2 regions of the Micromonospora sp. DT63 genome follow, and region 2 is predicted to be linked to the other one. Evidence: riboswitches for the same ligand, from Rfam matches in the RefSeq annotation. Region 2 holds a riboswitch; the other holds the start of a gene.
The links. A riboswitch is a leader RNA that binds a small molecule or an ion and turns the genes downstream of it on or off. The one in region 2 is predicted to bind S-adenosylmethionine.
Positions count from the first base shown of each region.

Region 1: it holds a riboswitch for S-adenosylmethionine, as region 2 does, so the genes downstream of both, ACLQ27_RS21940 (ABC transporter substrate-binding protein) here and ACLQ27_RS10850 (aminotransferase class V-fold PLP-dependent enzyme) in region 2, are expected to answer to the same signal.

Region 1 is NZ_JBNCKQ010000006.1:85,696-93,730, forward strand. Features, by position in the region: gene ACLQ27_RS21925 (hypothetical protein) at 1-1,094, shown strand, start outside; gene ACLQ27_RS21930 (amino acid ABC transporter ATP-binding protein) at 1,104-1,850, opposite strand; gene ACLQ27_RS21935 (amino acid ABC transporter permease) at 1,847-2,623, opposite strand; gene ACLQ27_RS21940 (ABC transporter substrate-binding protein) at 2,663-3,514, opposite strand; SAM riboswitch class IV at 3,836-3,947, opposite strand; gene ACLQ27_RS21945 (amino acid transporter) at 4,031-5,971, opposite strand; gene corA (magnesium/cobalt transporter CorA) at 6,199-7,326, shown strand; gene ACLQ27_RS21955 (hypothetical protein) at 7,343-7,528, opposite strand; gene ACLQ27_RS21960 (MFS transporter) at 7,758-8,035, shown strand, end outside.
Region 2 is NZ_JBNCKQ010000002.1:858,767-866,801, forward strand. Features, by position in the region: gene ACLQ27_RS10825 (ATP-dependent DNA helicase) at 1-1,984, shown strand, start outside; gene ACLQ27_RS10830 (AI-2E family transporter) at 2,026-3,390, opposite strand; gene ACLQ27_RS10835 (GroES family chaperonin) at 3,496-3,834, shown strand; gene ACLQ27_RS10840 (hypothetical protein) at 3,927-4,094, shown strand; gene ACLQ27_RS10845 (PrsW family intramembrane metalloprotease) at 4,110-5,594, opposite strand; SAM riboswitch class IV at 5,618-5,738, shown strand; gene ACLQ27_RS10850 (aminotransferase class V-fold PLP-dependent enzyme) at 5,818-7,053, shown strand; gene ACLQ27_RS10855 (FUSC family protein) at 7,123-8,035, opposite strand, start outside.

The DNA.
Region 1 (8,035 bases), on a different contig from region 2:
ACTGCGTCGTCCTCGATGCGGTGGTGGCGCTGGCGCCGATGCTGCCACTCGACGTGCTGCGCGCCGCGCGCACCGGCCCCCAGTACGAGACGGTGCTGCGCACCGGCCGGCTGCCCCACCTCGCGTTCGCCCGTCCGGCCGGCCCACCCGGCGCGAGCTGGCTGGGGGACTGCCACGCGGTCGACGGTGACCCGCACTCCGCCGCCGACTGCCCGAGGCACGCCGTGCCCCGACCCACCGGCGACCCGCTTGAGCTGCGCCTCGGGTCGCTGCCCCGGGCCGTCCGGGAGCTGTACCCGCACGACGACGCCGCGACCGCCGACCTGGCGCAGCGGCTGCGGATCGCCCAGGACTGGCGGGCCGACGCGCAGGCGGTGGCGAGCGGCATCCGCGAGGCGGCGGCGACCTGGGCGTTCCTGCGCACCTCCTGCGTGCTGGGCGTGCCGGTGCCCGGCGTCAACGGTCTCGTGCTCACCCTGCCGCCGGGCCAGGCCCCGGACGACCGACCCCTGGCCGAGCTGCACGCCGCGACGGTGCGCGCCGTGCCCACCGGTGGCCAGCTGCCCTACCAGGAGCGGGCCTGCCTGCTGCCGGAGCCGACGTCGGGAACGCACCGCATGCCGACGTACGCCGGCGCGGTGGATCTGACCGCCGCGGCGCCGGTACGCACGCTGCGCCTGCCGTCGCCCCGCCGACCGCTGAGCACCACCGGCCGGGGCGTGCTGCTGCTCTACGAGGCCCGGCACGCCATGGGCCGGCACTTCGCGAGCGCGCCGGTGCGCGACGCCGCGTACTGGGATTCCGAGGCGGCGTTGAACGTCTTCGAGTTCACCCTGCTGGAGCGGGTCGCCGGGCGGCACTACCAGGAGGCGGTGGCCGCCTACCTTCAGGCGCTGCGCCGGGAGGGCGACCTGCTCGCCCGCCCGCACAAGGTGCTCGACCGGCGTCGGCGCAAGGCGCTCTCGCTGGCGTTCGGCGGGCTGGACGACGAGGAGCTGCACCTGTGGGCGTCGGTCGCGTACCGCAACGCCATCCTGGAGCTGCTTGGCGACCTGAAGGCGTTCGCGCTGCACCTGCGCATCCAGGCCGGCTGAGCGGCCGTCTCAGAGCACCTGGGCGAGGAAGCGGCGGAGCCGGGGATGCTCGGCCCCCTCGAAGATCCCCTCCGGCGGGCCGGCCTCCAGCACCACACCCCGGTCCATGAAGGCGACGGTGTCGGCGACGTGCCGGGCGAAGCCCATCTCGTGGGTGACCACCACCATGGTCATTCCGGCGGCGGACAGGTCGGTCATCACCCCGAGCACCCCCTTGACCAGTTCCGGGTCGAGCGCCGAGGTGGCCTCGTCGAAGAGCATCACCTCGGGCCGCAGCGCCAGCGCCCGGGCGATCGCCACCCGCTGCTGCTGGCCACCGGAGAGCTGCGCCGGCCGGGCATCGGCCTTGCCGGCGAGCCCCACCAGCTCCAACTGGTCGCGGGCGACCGCCACCGCCTCGTCCTCGCCGAGCTTGCGCAGCCGCCGCAGAGCAAGGGTGACGTTGCGCAGCACGCTCATGTGCGGGAAGAGGTTGAACTGCTGGAACACCATGCCCACCCGCTGGCGCAGCGCGTCCGGGTCGTCGCGCAGCACGCTGCGCCCGTCCAGCAGCACGTCGCCCCGGTCGGGCTCGATGAGCCGGTTGAGGGTACGCAGCAGAGTGGACTTGCCCGACCCGGACGGCCCGATCACGCAGGCCGTCCCACCCCGCTGCACGCTCAGGTCGACGCCCCGCAGCACGCGGTTCGGCCCGAAGGCCAGGTGGACGTCGCGCGCCTGGAGGCTCACCGAGGTGGTGGTCGCGGTGGTGGTCATCGCCGGTCTCCTTCCGGGGCCCCGGCCAGCGCCAGGTCGTCGTCCTCGTCGTCGGCGGGTGCGGTGGCCGGCCGGCCGTTGCGCAGCCGTCTGTCGATCCAGTTGACGACGTGCGTCAGCGGGACGGTCAACGCCAGGTAGAAGAGCCCGGCGAGCAGCAACGCGGACTCGTTGCCGGTGGTGGCCGCGTAGTCCTGCCCGATGCGGAACAGCTCCCGCTGGCTGGCCACCAGGCCGAGGAAGTAGACCAGGCTGGAGTCCTTGATCAGCGCGATGAGCTGGTTGACCCAGGCGGGCAGCACCCGCCGGATGCCCTGCGGGATGATCACCAGCCGCATCGCGTCGGCCCAGGAGAAGCCGAGCGCCCGCGCGCCCTCCAACTGGGCCGCCTCCACCGACTGGATGCCGGAGCGGAAGATCTCCCCGATGTACGCCGCCGCGATCAGCGACAGCGCGAGGACGCCCAGCGGGTACGGGTCCGGTCCCCAGACCCGCATGCCGAGCGGTGCCAGCCCGACGCCGATCAGCAGGATCGTCGCCGCGGCCGGCAGCCCGCGGAAGACGTCGGTGTAGACGCGCGCCGGCCAGCGCAGCCATCGACTGCGCGAGATGCCGGCCACGGCCAGCAGCAGGCCGAACACCGTGCCGAGCAGGGCGGCGGAGACCGCCAGGATCAGCGTGTTGGGCAGCCCGACGGTCAGCATCTCGGGCAGCGCCTCGCGCATCGCGTCGGCGTCGAAGAAGGTCTCCCACAGGGTGCTCAACGGATCCATCGGTCGCCTCTCCTACCGCCCTGCTCGCTCGTCACCGGTTCAGGACGCAGCCGACGCCGACGCCGACGGCACGGCGGATGCGGACGGCGCCGCTACGGTGCCGCTGCCCGGGGTGAAGTCCGCCGGGATGGGGCGGCCCGGGTAGTACTGGGCCTGCAACCGGCTCCAGGTGCCGTCGGCGATCACCTCGTCGAGGCCCTTGTTCAGCGCCTCGCGCAGCTTGTCGTTGCCCTTGGCCACGGCGTACGCGGTGGGTGCCGGGCTGAGCTGCTTGGCCGCCACGGTGATCTTTCCCTTGCTGTCGGCGGCCGACTTCTCGCCGATCTCCGCCGGGGCGATCCACGCGTCGGCGGTGCCCGCCTTGAGCTGGTTGATCGCGCCGTTGTAGTCCGGCACCCGCACCGGGTCGAGCTGCTTGCCGGTGGCGTAGTCGTCCTGGACGGTGCCCTGGACCACCACGACCCGCTTGCCGGCGAGCTGGTCGAACCCGGTGATCGGCGAGCCGGCCGGCACGTCCAGCCCGAAGTAGCCGAAGTCGTAGCCGTTGCCGAAGTCGACTGTCTTCTTCCGCGCCTCGGTGATCGTGATCGAGGAGCTGCCGACGTCGAACTTGTGGTTGTTGACCTGGGAGAGCAGCGCGGAGAAGTCGGTTCCGACGAACTCGACAGTCAGGCCGAGCTTGCCGGCCACCGCGGTCAGCAGGTCGTTGTCGAAGCCGGTGAACTTACCGTCCTTGAGGTACACGTTCGGCGGGGCGTCGGTGAGCGTGCCGGCCCGCAGCACGCCGGCCTGCGCCAGCCCGTACGGGTTGCCGGCGGCGCCCGACGAGTCGTCGCCACCGCACGCGGCCAACCCGCCGGCAACCAGAAGGGCCGCCCCAACGGCAACCACACGGCTCAGGACAGAAAAAGATCGCACGGGTGTCTCCAAAAGGGTGCATTGACCCGGTCGATCATGAAGTTGTTGCCCCGACACGCCGGTCGGACGGGCAACAACTTCATGATCGACGCGAGGGTCGAGTGGGGTGGGCGAGGGCGCCCGGGGAGGGGAGGGGGGTCAGCGCGTCAGGTGGCGGTACACGCTGCGCTGCGCATTCGCATCAGGTCCACGTGGCGACGCCGGGTCAGGGTCGGCATGAGCCGACCGGCCGGTGGCGTGGGGCTGAGGATGATGCGCATACGGTCTCCCGGGTCTGTTGCTGACCTGGGTGCCAGGCCACGCTTGCGCCGGCGTCCTGCCGGTGCCTGGTCTTCACCCGGGGCACCCCACCGCGGAGGAGGGTTGCCGGCCAGCGAGCCGGGGCTTCGCGCTGGCACTCATGACCTGCGCCGAGGCTAGCAGCTCCGACCGGTGGACCGTCCAGCCGTTATGACCACGCTCACCGTCCGCGACGGTTCGACCGGCAGGTCAACCGGCGTGCACGTGCGGCCGGCGGCGCGGGTCGGGCTCCTGGCGACGCAGGATCTCCCGGGTGACCGAGGCGATGGCGCCCTGCCCGAACGCCAGGTAGCGCAGGAGGTTGCGACCCGGGCCACCCTCGCTCCACTCGAAGTAGATGTGTGGCCGTCGCCGGCTCCGGTCGCGGATCTCCAGCAGCAGGGCGGCGAGCGCGGTGGGCACCGACGAGCCGGTCAGGCTGAGCACCGGGTAGCTGTCGTGCGCCACGCTGCCGCGCACCGGCAGCTCGGTCTCGAAGTCCGACGGGTCGGTGACGTGGACCTCGACGAAGATGACGTCGCTGTCGTCGGGGAAGTCGTTGTCCGCCATGGTCTGTGCCAGCTTTGCGCGGTACTCGGCCGGGTCGCGGCGCTCCGGCTCGTGCGCGATGAGGCGGATCCGACGGGTGGCCCGCTCGTCGATCATCCGGGCGGCGGTCGGGTCCAGCTCGACGTGGTCGACGCGCAGCTCGTAGGCCCGCATGAGCCGGGACAGCACCGACACCAGGATCATCCCGCCGATGAAACAGGCGGCGATCTTGACGCCGTCGGGGCGTTCCACGACGTTCGCCACAGTGGTGTAGACGAAGATCAACGCGATGGTCCCGAAGGCGTACGTCCGCCCCCGCTGGCGCCGTCGTCGCGCCGCGAGGGTCACCGCCGTCGCCGCCGAGGTGATCAACACCAGGACCCCGGTGGCGTACGCGCCGCCCTGCGCGTCCACGCTCGCGGAGAAGACCACCGTGATCACGAACGCCACGGTGGTGAAGACCAGCACCAGCGGCCGGACCGCCCGCGCCCAGGTCGGGGCCATGCCGTACCGCGGCAGATAACGGGGTACGAGATTGAGCAACCCGGCCATCGCCGACGCGCCCGCGAACCACAGGATCCCGATCGTCGACAGGTCGTAGACGGTGCCGAACACGCCGCCGAGGTGCTGGTGCGCCAGGTAGGCCAACGCCCGGCCGTTCGCCGGCCCGCCCGGCTGGAACGCCTCCGGCGGGATCAGCACGGTGGTGGTCACGCTGCTGGTGATCAGGAAGACGCTCATCGTCGCGGCGGCGGTGGTGAGCAGCCGCCGCGCTCCCCGGATCCGGCCCAACGGCCGGTCCTCCGAGTCCGCGCGATCCCCCCGGATGTGCGGCATCACGGCCACCCCGGTCTCGAAACCGGACAGGCCCAACGCGAGCTTCGGGAACACCAGCAGGGACAACCCGACCACCAGCAGGGGATCGCCGTGCCCGGTGCTCAGCGCGTTCGTCCAGTCTCCGACCGCGCTCGGATGGGTCACCACCCGCCACAGCGCGTCGGCGATCACCACCGCGTTCAGCCCCAGGTAGACCGCCACCAGGACGACGGCGATCCCGATGGCCTCGCCGAATCCCTTGAGGAACACCGCGCCCAGCAGTGCCACCAGCAGCAGCGTGAGGAGCACCTCGTGTCCCTTGAGCCCGCTCGGCCAGAACGGGTTCTCGTCGATGTGGGCTGTCGCGTCCGCCGCCGAGAGGGTGATGGTGATGATGAAGTCGGTGGCCGCGAAACCGAGCAGCACCAGCACGAACAGCTTGCCCGGCCAGTAGCTCAGCAGGCGTACGAGCATCGCGATCGAACCCTCACCGTGCGGGCTCTCGACAGCCACCCGCCGGTACACCGGCAGCGCGCCCAGCAGCGTCACCAGCACCAGCACCAGCGTCGCCACCGGCGCCAGCGCCCCGGCCGCCAGCGCCGCGATGCCCGGCTGGTAGCCCAGCGTCGAGAAGTAGTCGACACCGGTCAGGCACATCACCTTCCACCACGGGTGGTGCCGATCCTCGGGCGGGCGCCCGCCCGGGCCGGAATGCCGCGCGGCCCGCTCCGTACCGCCGTCGAGCAGCCAGCCGCGCAGCCGCCCACCGCGCCTGTCGCCCTGCACCGGCGCTTCCCCCGTCCTCCGCCCATGGTCACCGCGAGTATCCGCCCGGTCGCACGCGCCCGTCCCCGGGTACGCCGAACCCGCCCGTCCCCGGTGGGGGCGGCCGGCGAGTCGGAGGGTTTCGGCCCGGGGGCAGAGGGGATGCAGCGCCTCCGGCGCCCCGCACCGAACCGCCCGGTCGGGCCGGGAGGCCGCCGGATCGGATGCCACCGGGGAAGGAGCGGGTCATGGTCGGCGGCCGTCGCTTCCGCCCGGGTGGTGGCTTCGGCCGTCAGCTCGACGAGCACGAGACCCGCGTCAGCGTGCCGCCACCGCCGGCACCGCCCCCGCCCGCCGGTGGCATGGTGGACAGTGCGGTCTACATCCGGGGACACCGGTTCGCCTCGCCGGCCGGCCTCGCCGAGACGTACTCCTGCCTCCAGGAGCAGGACGACGCGATGGCCTGGATCGGGTTGTACCGGCCCGACATCGACCAGATCTCCTCGCTGGCGCGCGAGTTCCGCCTGCACGACCTGGCGGTGGAGGACGCGATCAACGCCCACCAGCGACCCAAGCTGGAGCGGTACGGGCACACGCTGTTCGTGGTGCTGCGTGCCGCCCGCTACGACGACCTGCGGGAGGAGGTCGAGTTCTCCGAGCTGCACCTGTTCATCGGGCCCGGTTTCGTGGTGACGGTCCGCCACGGCGAGGTGCCCGACCTGGCCGCGGTGCGGCGGCGGATGGAGGCCGACGCGCCGATGCTGGCCCAGGGGCCCGAGGCGGTCCTGTACGCGATCCTCGACCAGGTCGTCGACGGGTACGCGCCGGTGGTCGCCGGGTTGGAGAATGACATCGACGAGATCGAGACCCAGGTCTTCGGGGGTGACCCGAACGCCAGCCGGCGCATCTACGGGCTCAGTCGGGAGGTCATCGAGTTCCAGCGGGCCGCCCGGCCGCTGCTCACCATGCTCGACGCGTTGGCCACCGGCGCCGGCAGCTACGGCACGGACGAGGAACTGCTCCGCTACCTGCGTGACGTGACCGACCACCTCACCCAGGTGGTCGAGCGGGTGGACGGGTTCCGGCACCTGCTGCAGAACATCCTCACCGTCAACGCCACCCTCGTCTCACAGCAGCAGAACGAGGAGATGCGCAGCCTGACCGCAGCCAGCTACGCGCAGAACGAGGAGCTGAAGAAGGTCTCCTCGTGGGCCGCGATCCTGTTCGCGCCCACGCTCATCGGCACCGTGTACGGCATGAACTTCGTCCACATGCCGGAGCTGAACTGGCGCTTCGGCTACCTGTTCGCGCTGCTGCTGATGCTGCTGGTCTGCGGAACCCTCTACCTGGTCTTCAAGCGGCGCGGCTGGCTCTAGCGGCGGGGCGCCGGGCTCACTCGATGCCGCGCAGGATGTGCCGCTCGTCCTCGCTGTCGTCGTCACCGGCGCCGATGCGACCGAGCAGCACGGCGGCGGCCCAGATGGTCAGGGGCGTGGCCGCCCCGGTCATCCCGCCGCCGGTCCGGTCGTGGCTGGTCTGGCTCCGCTCCGTGCGCGGTGGCCTGCGCTGAGCCTGCATGGGCCCTGCCTCTCCTCGTCGAAGCCGCCGCGGGCGGCGCGGTGTGCGCCCGCGCCCCCGGCCGGGCGGCCCGCTCGCGCGGGTCACCACGGGTACGGCATCCACGTCGAACCATCCCACGCCCGGCCACATCCGCACCCCCTGTTTTCGGTTTCCCGACTGTCGCCCGCCAAACCGGACATCTCGCCTCGATGGTGCATCGAGTGGCGGAGTGGGTAGCGAGGTACGGGTGAGCGGATCTCTCGACACCGCCGTGCAGGTCACCACCGGACGTGGAGCCCTGCCCCGCTACCTCGTCGCCGCGACGCTCGCCCGCGGCGCGGACGCCGGCGCGACAGTGGGCGTGGTGCTGCTGGCCACCGTGTCGCAGGTCGGGGTGGCCCGGCCGGCCCTGCTCGGCGGGCTGCTGGCCGCGTGCCTGACCGCGCCGCACCTGCTCGGGCCGCTCATGGGTCGCTGGCTGGACCGGGCGCCGGACGGCCGGGGCCGGTTGGCGGCCGGCTTCGT
Region 2 (8,035 bases):
CGAGGAGTGCGTGACCAGCGGTGAGCACCTGCTCGTGCAGGCGGGCACCGGCACCGGCAAGTCGCTGGCCTACCTCGCGCCGGCCCTCACCGTGGACGGCCCGGTGGTGGTGTCCACGGCCACCCTGGCCCTGCAGTCCCAGCTCGTCGACCACGACCTGCCCCGGCTGGCCGACGCCGTCGAGCCGCTGCTCGGCCGCCGCCCCACGTTCGCGGTGCTCAAGGGCCGGCACCACTACCTCTGCCTGGCCCGGCTGGACAACTCCACCGCGGACGAGCCGGAGGAGACCCTCTTCGACGCCCCGGCCGCCCGCCCCGGCGGCGGCACGAAGTGGCTCGGCGAGGCGGGCCGGCTGGGAAAGCAGATCGAGCGACTGCGCGACTGGGCCGAGAAGACCGACACCGGCGACCGCGACGAGCTGGACCCGGGCGTCGACGACCAGGCGTGGCGGCTGGTCTCCATGCCGTCGCGGGAGTGCGTCGGCGCGACCCGCTGCCCGTTCGGCGCGGAGTGCTTCGCCGAGGCGTCCCGGGCCCGCGCCCGGGAGGCCGACATCGTGGTGACCAACCACAGCCTCCTGGCGGTCGACATGCTGGCCGACCGGCACATCGTCCCGCCGCACAAGCTGCTCATCGTCGACGAGGCACACGAGCTGGCCGACCGGGTCTCCTCGGCGGCGCAGGCCGAGCTGGTGCCGGAGCTGATCGACCGGACCACCCGGCGGGCCCGTACGCTGCTGCGGCCGGAGACCGCCGACGCGCTCACCGCCGCCGGTGACGCCCTCGCCGTCGGGCTGGCCGAGGCCCCGGCCGGTCGACTCACCGCCGGCCTGCCGACGCCGCTGCGCGAGGCGTGCACGCTGCTCGACGCGGCCACCCGCACCGCCCTGGACGCGATCGGCGAGGTCAAGTCGGACGATCCCGACCCGGTCCGCAAGCAGCAGGCCAAGGCCGCGCTGGACGAGCTCTCCACCACCGCCCAGCGGCTCCTCGAAGAGGCCGACCACGACGTGGCCTGGGTGGAGAAGAACGACAGCGGCAGCCGACGGGCCCTGGTGGTCGCGCCCCTGTCGGTCGCCGGCACCCTCGCCACCCACCTGTACGACGAACGCACCGTCGTGGCCACCTCGGCCACCCTGGCGCTCGGCGGCCGGTTCGACACGGTGGCCCGCGCCCTCGGCCTGGACGCGCCGCCGGTCCCCGCGTCGCCGGCCGCCGCCTCGCTGGCCGCCCGCACCGGCTCGGGCCGCCCGGCCGCCGAGACACCGGGCCGCCGGCTGGCCGATCCCGCCACCATCCCAGCGACCGAGGGGCCGGGCTGGCGCTCGCTGGACGTGGGCTCGCCGTTCGACTACGCCCGGCAGGGCATCCTGTACGTCGCCGCGCACCTGCCCCGGCCCAGCGTCTCCGGGCTGCCGGACGCGGCCGGGGAGGAGCTGCTCGGGCTCGTCGAGGCGCTCGGTGGTCGTACTCTCGGGCTGTTCTCCTCCCGGCGGGCCGCGACGCAGGCGGCGGAGCTGCTGCGCGCGCGGACCGATCTGCCGGTGTTGTTGCAGGGCGAGGAGGCGCTGCCGCTGCTGGTGCGCCGGTTCCGTGAGGAGCGGTCCATCTGCCTGTTCGGGGTGATGTCGCTCTGGCAGGGGGTGGACGTGCCGGGCGACGCCTGCCAGCTCGTGGTCATCGACCGGCTGCCCTTCCCCCGGCCGGACGAACCCCTCGCGGCGGCCCGCGCCGCTGCCGTGGACGCGGGTGGTGGCTCCGGCTTCGCGGCGGTCAGCGTGCCGATCGCGGCGGTCCGGCTGGCGCAGGGAGTGGGCCGGCTGATCCGGGCGACCGGCGACAAGGGAGTCGTCGCGGTGCTCGACTCGCGGCTGGAGACGGCGCGCGGCTACGGGCCGTTCCTGCGCCGTTCGCTGCCCCCGTTCTGGTACACGACCCGCCCCGAGGTAGCCCGCGGCGCCCTGCAACGCCTAGCCACAACCTGACCCAACACGCCCCACCCCTGCCCCAAGACCGCGGAGAAGGGTCAGGGGGCTTGCGCGGCTACCACCACGGCGTCGGGTGGGGTGTCCGGGACCGTGCGGGCGGCCAGTCGGCGGACCGCGGTGTTCAGCACGGCGATCAGTGGCACCGAGACCAGCGCGCCGGTGATGCCGGCGAGCACCACGCCGGCGGCGATGCCGATGATCACCGCGAGCGGGTGGAGGGCGACCGCCCGCCCCATGATCAGCGGTTGAAGCACGTGCCCCTCGATCTGCTGCACGCCGATCACCGCTCCGAGGATGATCAACGCGGTGACCGGGCCGCTGTCGACAAGCGCCACCAACACCGCCACGCCGCCGGAGAGCGCCGCGCCGACGATCGGGATGAACGCGCCGAGGAACACCAGCGCCGCCAGCGGGAAGGCGAACGGCACGTCGAAGATGACCAGGAAGATGCCGATACCGACCGCGTCGATGAAGGCGACAAGCACCGTCGCGCGGACGTACGCGACGAGGGTCTGCCAGGAGGCGCGGCCGGCGTCGTCGACCTTCCACCGGGCGGCCACCGGCAGCAACCGGACCAGGAACCGCCAGATCCGGTTGCCGTCGCGCAGGAAGAAGAACGTCGCGAAGAGCACCAGGAGCGTGCCGGTCAGCACCTCCGCCAGCGTCGCCGCGGTGCTCAGCGCACCGCTGGTGAACTTCGAGGTGTTGTCGTTGATCCAGGCCTGCGCCTCGTCGATGTAGCGGTCGAGCTGGGTGTCGGAGAGGTGCAGCGGACCCGTCTTCAGCCAGTTCTGGATCTGCCGGACGCCTTCCGACGACTTCTCGCTCAGCTCGGGTACGCCGCGAATGAACTCGTTGACCACCAGCGTCAGCGTGCCGATGACTGCGACCAGGCCGCCGACCAGCACCACCGCCGTCGCCAGCGACCGGGGGAAACGGGCCCGCAACAGCCAGCCCACCGCTGGCGCGAGCAACGCGGAGAGCAGCAGCGCGATGGCCAGCGGAATGATCACGATCTTGATCGTGCCGACGATCCTGAGCAGGGCCCAGGCCACCACACCGATCACGATCAGCCGCCAGCACCACGCGGCGGCGATCCGCAGCCCGTGCGGGACGTCGGCGTCGTCCCGGCTGGCGGTGGAGCTGTGCAGCTCCGCCGCAGCATCCGCGCCGTAGACGGTGGCGCTCGGTGCTGCGGTCGGCCCCGGCACCGCCGGCGACGCCACACCGGCCGCCCCCGACACGTCGCTCAACTCCTCACTCAACGTGCCCTCGTCGACGCGCGTCGACTCCTGTCGTGACTGGTAGGCGCGGCGAAGCCGCCCGCGTACCCGCTCGAAGCGGCTCAAACGCACCTCCTGGCAGAAAACCCGGCCCGCCCACGGCGACAGGTCGGACAGCATACGTCCGTTCCCGACACCGTAGGACAGTTCAGCCACACATTGCCCCGACCATCTCCTGCGTAACCACCGGCCGGCCCCCGTCGGCCACACGGTAGCCTCTGCGGCGTGACCGCCGACAACGATCTCGACGCCGGCCTGCCGATCCGCCTACTGCACGACCGCGTGCTGGTACGCATGGACGGCAGCGAGGGCGAGCGCCGTTCCACCGCGGGCATCGTCATCCCGGCGACCGCCGCGGTCGGCAAGCGCCTCGCGTGGGCCACCGCGGTCGGCGTGGGGCCGAACGTCCGCGCCATCGTCTCCGGTGACCGGGTCCTCTTCGACCCGGACGACCGTTCCGAGGTCGAGCTGCACGGCCGCGGGTACGTGCTGCTGCGGGAGCGCGACGTGCACGCCGTGGCCGCCGAGCGGATCGAGAACGATTCCACAGGTCTCTATCTCTGACGCACCTCCCCTGGCCGGCGGACGCCACCGCGCCGTTTGCCAGCCCGTGGCGCGGGAAGCCAGCCGGCGACCGTGGGCCCTGGGGAGGGACGATGCCGGTATTCGTGAAGAAACTGCTGACCTGGGGCAGCGTCGCGTTCCTGATCTACTTCATGGCGTTCCGCCCGGACGGCGCCGCGCAGATGTTCAAGGCGATCGGGGCCGCGCTGATCGCGATGGCGCAGGGGCTCGGTGACTTCCTCACCACGCTGATGACCTGAGCCCGCCGACCGCCGTCAGGGGTGACCGGGCGGCGGCCACGGCGCTGCGGGGCGCAGACCGTGCCAGTTGGGCGGCGCGTAGCCCATCGGAGGCGGCGGCGGGGCGAGCACCACCGGGATCGGCACGACCGGCTCGTCGGGCGCGTCCACCGGTCGCTGCGTACCGTCCGGGAAGCGCAGGTGGTAACGGCTGCCGTCCCAGACACCCACCGGGGCCTGGGGGTCGCGACCCACGAAGTACGACCGGTACGCGGTGATCGCCTCCAGCAGTTGCCGCTCCTCGGCGAACGTCCGCTCCCGGTCAGCGGGCTTCCGGTCCAGACCACGAAGCGTCCCGTCGCGCAGCAGGGCCAGCCGGGTCGCGGCGAGCTGGTATCCGCGCATCGCCCGCACCCCGGCGTCCCCGGCGACCCGGCGTGCCCAGCTACGGGCGGCGTGCCGACGGCCCAGACTGCTCAGCGCGGCCACCTCGGGCGGGCTCAACCAGCCGGCGCGGACGTAGTCGGGCAGCGTCCGCTCGGTGAGCCGCCCCTCCCAGGCGCGCAGCCACACGGCCAGCCCGACCACGCCGAAGAACACCGGCACCATCAGACCCAGGAAGCCGTACAGCATGATCACGGCCTCGCCGGTGGCCTGGGTCAGCGTCGGCAGCAGGTTCCACGTGCCGTGCAGCATCATCGCCAGCAGCAGGCCGGCGATCGGAGCGAGCACCCGGACCCGCCGGTCGGCCGTCCGGGCGGCGACACCGAGCCCCACACCGGTCATCGAGGTGAAGAGGGGGTGGGCGAACCCGAACAGGAGGATCCGCACGATGAAGATGGCGATCACCTGCTGGGCGCCGGTCGCCGGGCCGTACCGGTCGGCGCCGGCCGCATAGCCGTACCCGCCCAGGTAGAGGATGTTCTCCACCATCGCGAAGCCGACCGCGGAGAGCCCGCAGTAGACCAGGCCGTCGGTGATCCCGGACCACTCCCGCCGCCGGAACACCAGCAGCAGGATCGGGCCGAGCGCCTTCGTCAGCTCCTCGATGAACGGCGCCACCAGCACGCCGGTCAGCGCGTCCGGCAGCCCCCAGTCGGCGAACCGCCCGGCGGCGAACTCGTTCACCTTCAACGAGGCGGCGGTGGAGACGAACGCGCCCCACGCGAAGCAGAAGATCAGGTATTTCAGGGGCTCCGGTTCGTAGCGGTCGAGCCAGAGGAAGCACGCGACGAGCACCGGCACCGGCAGGATCGCAGCGCCCACCCCGACCAGCAGCGCCTGTACGCCCAGCGACTGGCCGAGGGTGATGACCATGAAGACCGCGCACGCCGCGATGAACAGCACCACCCCGGCCAGCACCAGGAACCGCAGCCAGCCGAAGCGGCGCGGCGGGATCCCGGTTGACCCGCCGACGGGCGGGGCCGCCGGCGGGTGCGGCGGCGACGGCAGGGGTGCACCGGGCGGGGTGTCGGCCATGCGGTCAGCGTAGCCATCCGCCGCCGGCTGGTTCGGCCGCATCCACAGCCGCTATGCTGCCGGCAGGTCACGAGCGCCAGCGTCAAGCCCCGGCTTGCTGGCCGGCAACCCTCGTCGAGTTCGCGGTGGGGTGCCCCGGGTGATGACCGGGCCCAGCCCGATCGGCGTGCTGGGCAAGCGCGGACCCCGTCCCGAGGCCACACCCGGGGTCCCTGACCCCGGAGGTTCCGGCGTGTCCGTCACCCTCGTACCCTCGCTGCCCGCCCTGCCCACCGTCGCGCCCCAGCCGTCGGCGGCGCTCGACGTGCTCGGCGTGCCCGGCGAGATCAACCTCGACTACGCGGCCACCGCGCCGTGCGCGCGGGCCGCGGCCGACGCGGTCACCGAACTGCTCCCCTGGTACGCCAGCGTGCACCGCGGCGCGGGAGCGCTGTCGCGGCGCTGCACCCTGGCCTACGAGCGGGCCCGGCAGACGGTAGGCGACTTCTTCGGCGCCCGCGCCGACGACCACGTGATCTTCACCCGGAACACCACCGACGCCCTCAACCTGCTGGCCCGGGCGCTGCCCGCCGGCACGACAGTCGTCACCTTCGCGGGCGAGCACCACGCCAACCTGCTGCCCTGGCCACGCGGCTCGGTGCGCCTGCCGGTGCCCGCCGACCCGGGCGGGGCGGTCCGCGCTCTCGCCGCCGCCCTCACCGAGCTGCGCCGCGACAGCAATCCCGCGCTGCCGGTGCTCGTCGCGGTGACCGGGGCGAGCAACGTGACAGGCGAGCTGTGGCCGGTCGCCGAGCTGGCCCGGGTGGCCCACCGCCACGGCGCCCGGATCGTCCTCGACGCCGCACAGCTCGCGCCGCACGCCCCGGTCGACAGGGACACGCTCGACGTGGACTACCTGGCCGTCTCCGGCCACAAGCTGTACGCCCCGTTCGGCACGGGTGTGCTCATCGGCCGCACGGACTGGTTGGACGCCGCCGCGCCGTACCTCGCCGGCGGCGGCGCCACCAGCCACGTCGGGCCGGCCACCCACGACGTGACCTGGGCGAACGGCCCGGCCCGACACGAGGGCGGCACCCCGAATCTGCTGGGCGCGGTGGCGCTGGCGGCGGTGTGCGCGGCGCTGGCCGACGCCGACCGGGTGGCGCTGGCCGCCCGGGAACAGGCGCTGCTGGCCCGGCTGCGCACCGGCCTCGCCGCCCTGCCGCACGTGGTGGAGTTGCGCACGTTCGGCCCCGACGCGCCCCGGGTCGGCATCGTCTCGTTCGTGGTCGCCGGCCGGGACTCCGCCGCGGTGGCCGCCCGACTGGCCGCCGAACACCGGATCGGCGTCCGGGACGGGTTGTTCTGCGCCCACCCGCTGGCCCGGCGGCTGCTCGGCGAGGCCGCCGGGCGTACCGGCCGGCGGGATCTTCCGCCGACCGCGTTGCGCGCCAGCATCGGCCTGGGCAGCACCGCCGCCCAGGTCGACCGCCTACTGGCCGCGCTCGCCGAGCTGGCCTGAGCCGAGCTGGCCTGCGCCTGCGCCTGCGCCGGGCTGAGTCCCTGCCCCGGACGCCCCGCCGCCCCGCGCTCAGCCGACCGGCGGGGCGGTGGGTGGCTTCGGCGCCTCGCCCGGCTCGGCCGGTTCGCCGATCGGCCGTTCCTGCTCCCCGAAGGCCGTCCGGATCCACCGGTTCGCCTCCTCCTGCTCGACCCCGGAGGCCACCAGCAGGTCACTCGCCGTGGTCCGGATCTGGGCGATCACGACACTCCCGGAGAAGCCGACCCCCGCCCCGTACGCCCGGCCGGCCTCGCTGACGGCCCGCAGCGAGCGCTCCCGTGCCTTCTGCGGCTCCTCGCCCGCCGCGAACTCGTGCTTGAGCAGCCGGACCGACTCGGCGAGGTGGCCGATCGCGTCCGGCATCGGATCCGGCACCGGCTCGTCGTCCTCGATCAGGGTGACGGACCGGCGGATCAGCGTGCCGCTGTTACGCATGGCGCGGTCGATCGGGTCGGCCGCCTCCGCGTAGTGGATCAGCTCGCCGCGGCGGTGCCAGCGGGCCGGCGACAGGGTGGCCGTCTCCTTCGCGCCCTCGATCGCCTCGGCCAGGGTGGCCAGCTCGTCCTTGTTGTTGCGCAGCCGCTCCAGCGCCCGCTGGATGCCGGCCCGGTCCCGGTCGCGCAGCCCGTCGGCGGTGGCGTCGAGCTGGGCGGCGAGCAGGTCCAGCGCCGGCCGGGCGGCCCGGTTGATCACACGCAGTGGGTTCAGCGGCAACAGGACAGCCGTCACCAGCAGCGCGATGCCGCCGCCGAGAAAGGCGTCGACGAAGCGGGGGATCTCCAGGTTCTGGGTGGACGGGCTCAACGTCACGATCAGCACCGCCGTGGCGGCGGCCTGGATGACGATGGCCACGCTCGCCCCGGCGAAGATGGTGAGCAGGATCGCCACCGTGACCACCAGGCCGAGCTGCCACGCCCCGGTGCCGAGGAAGTAGATCAGGAGG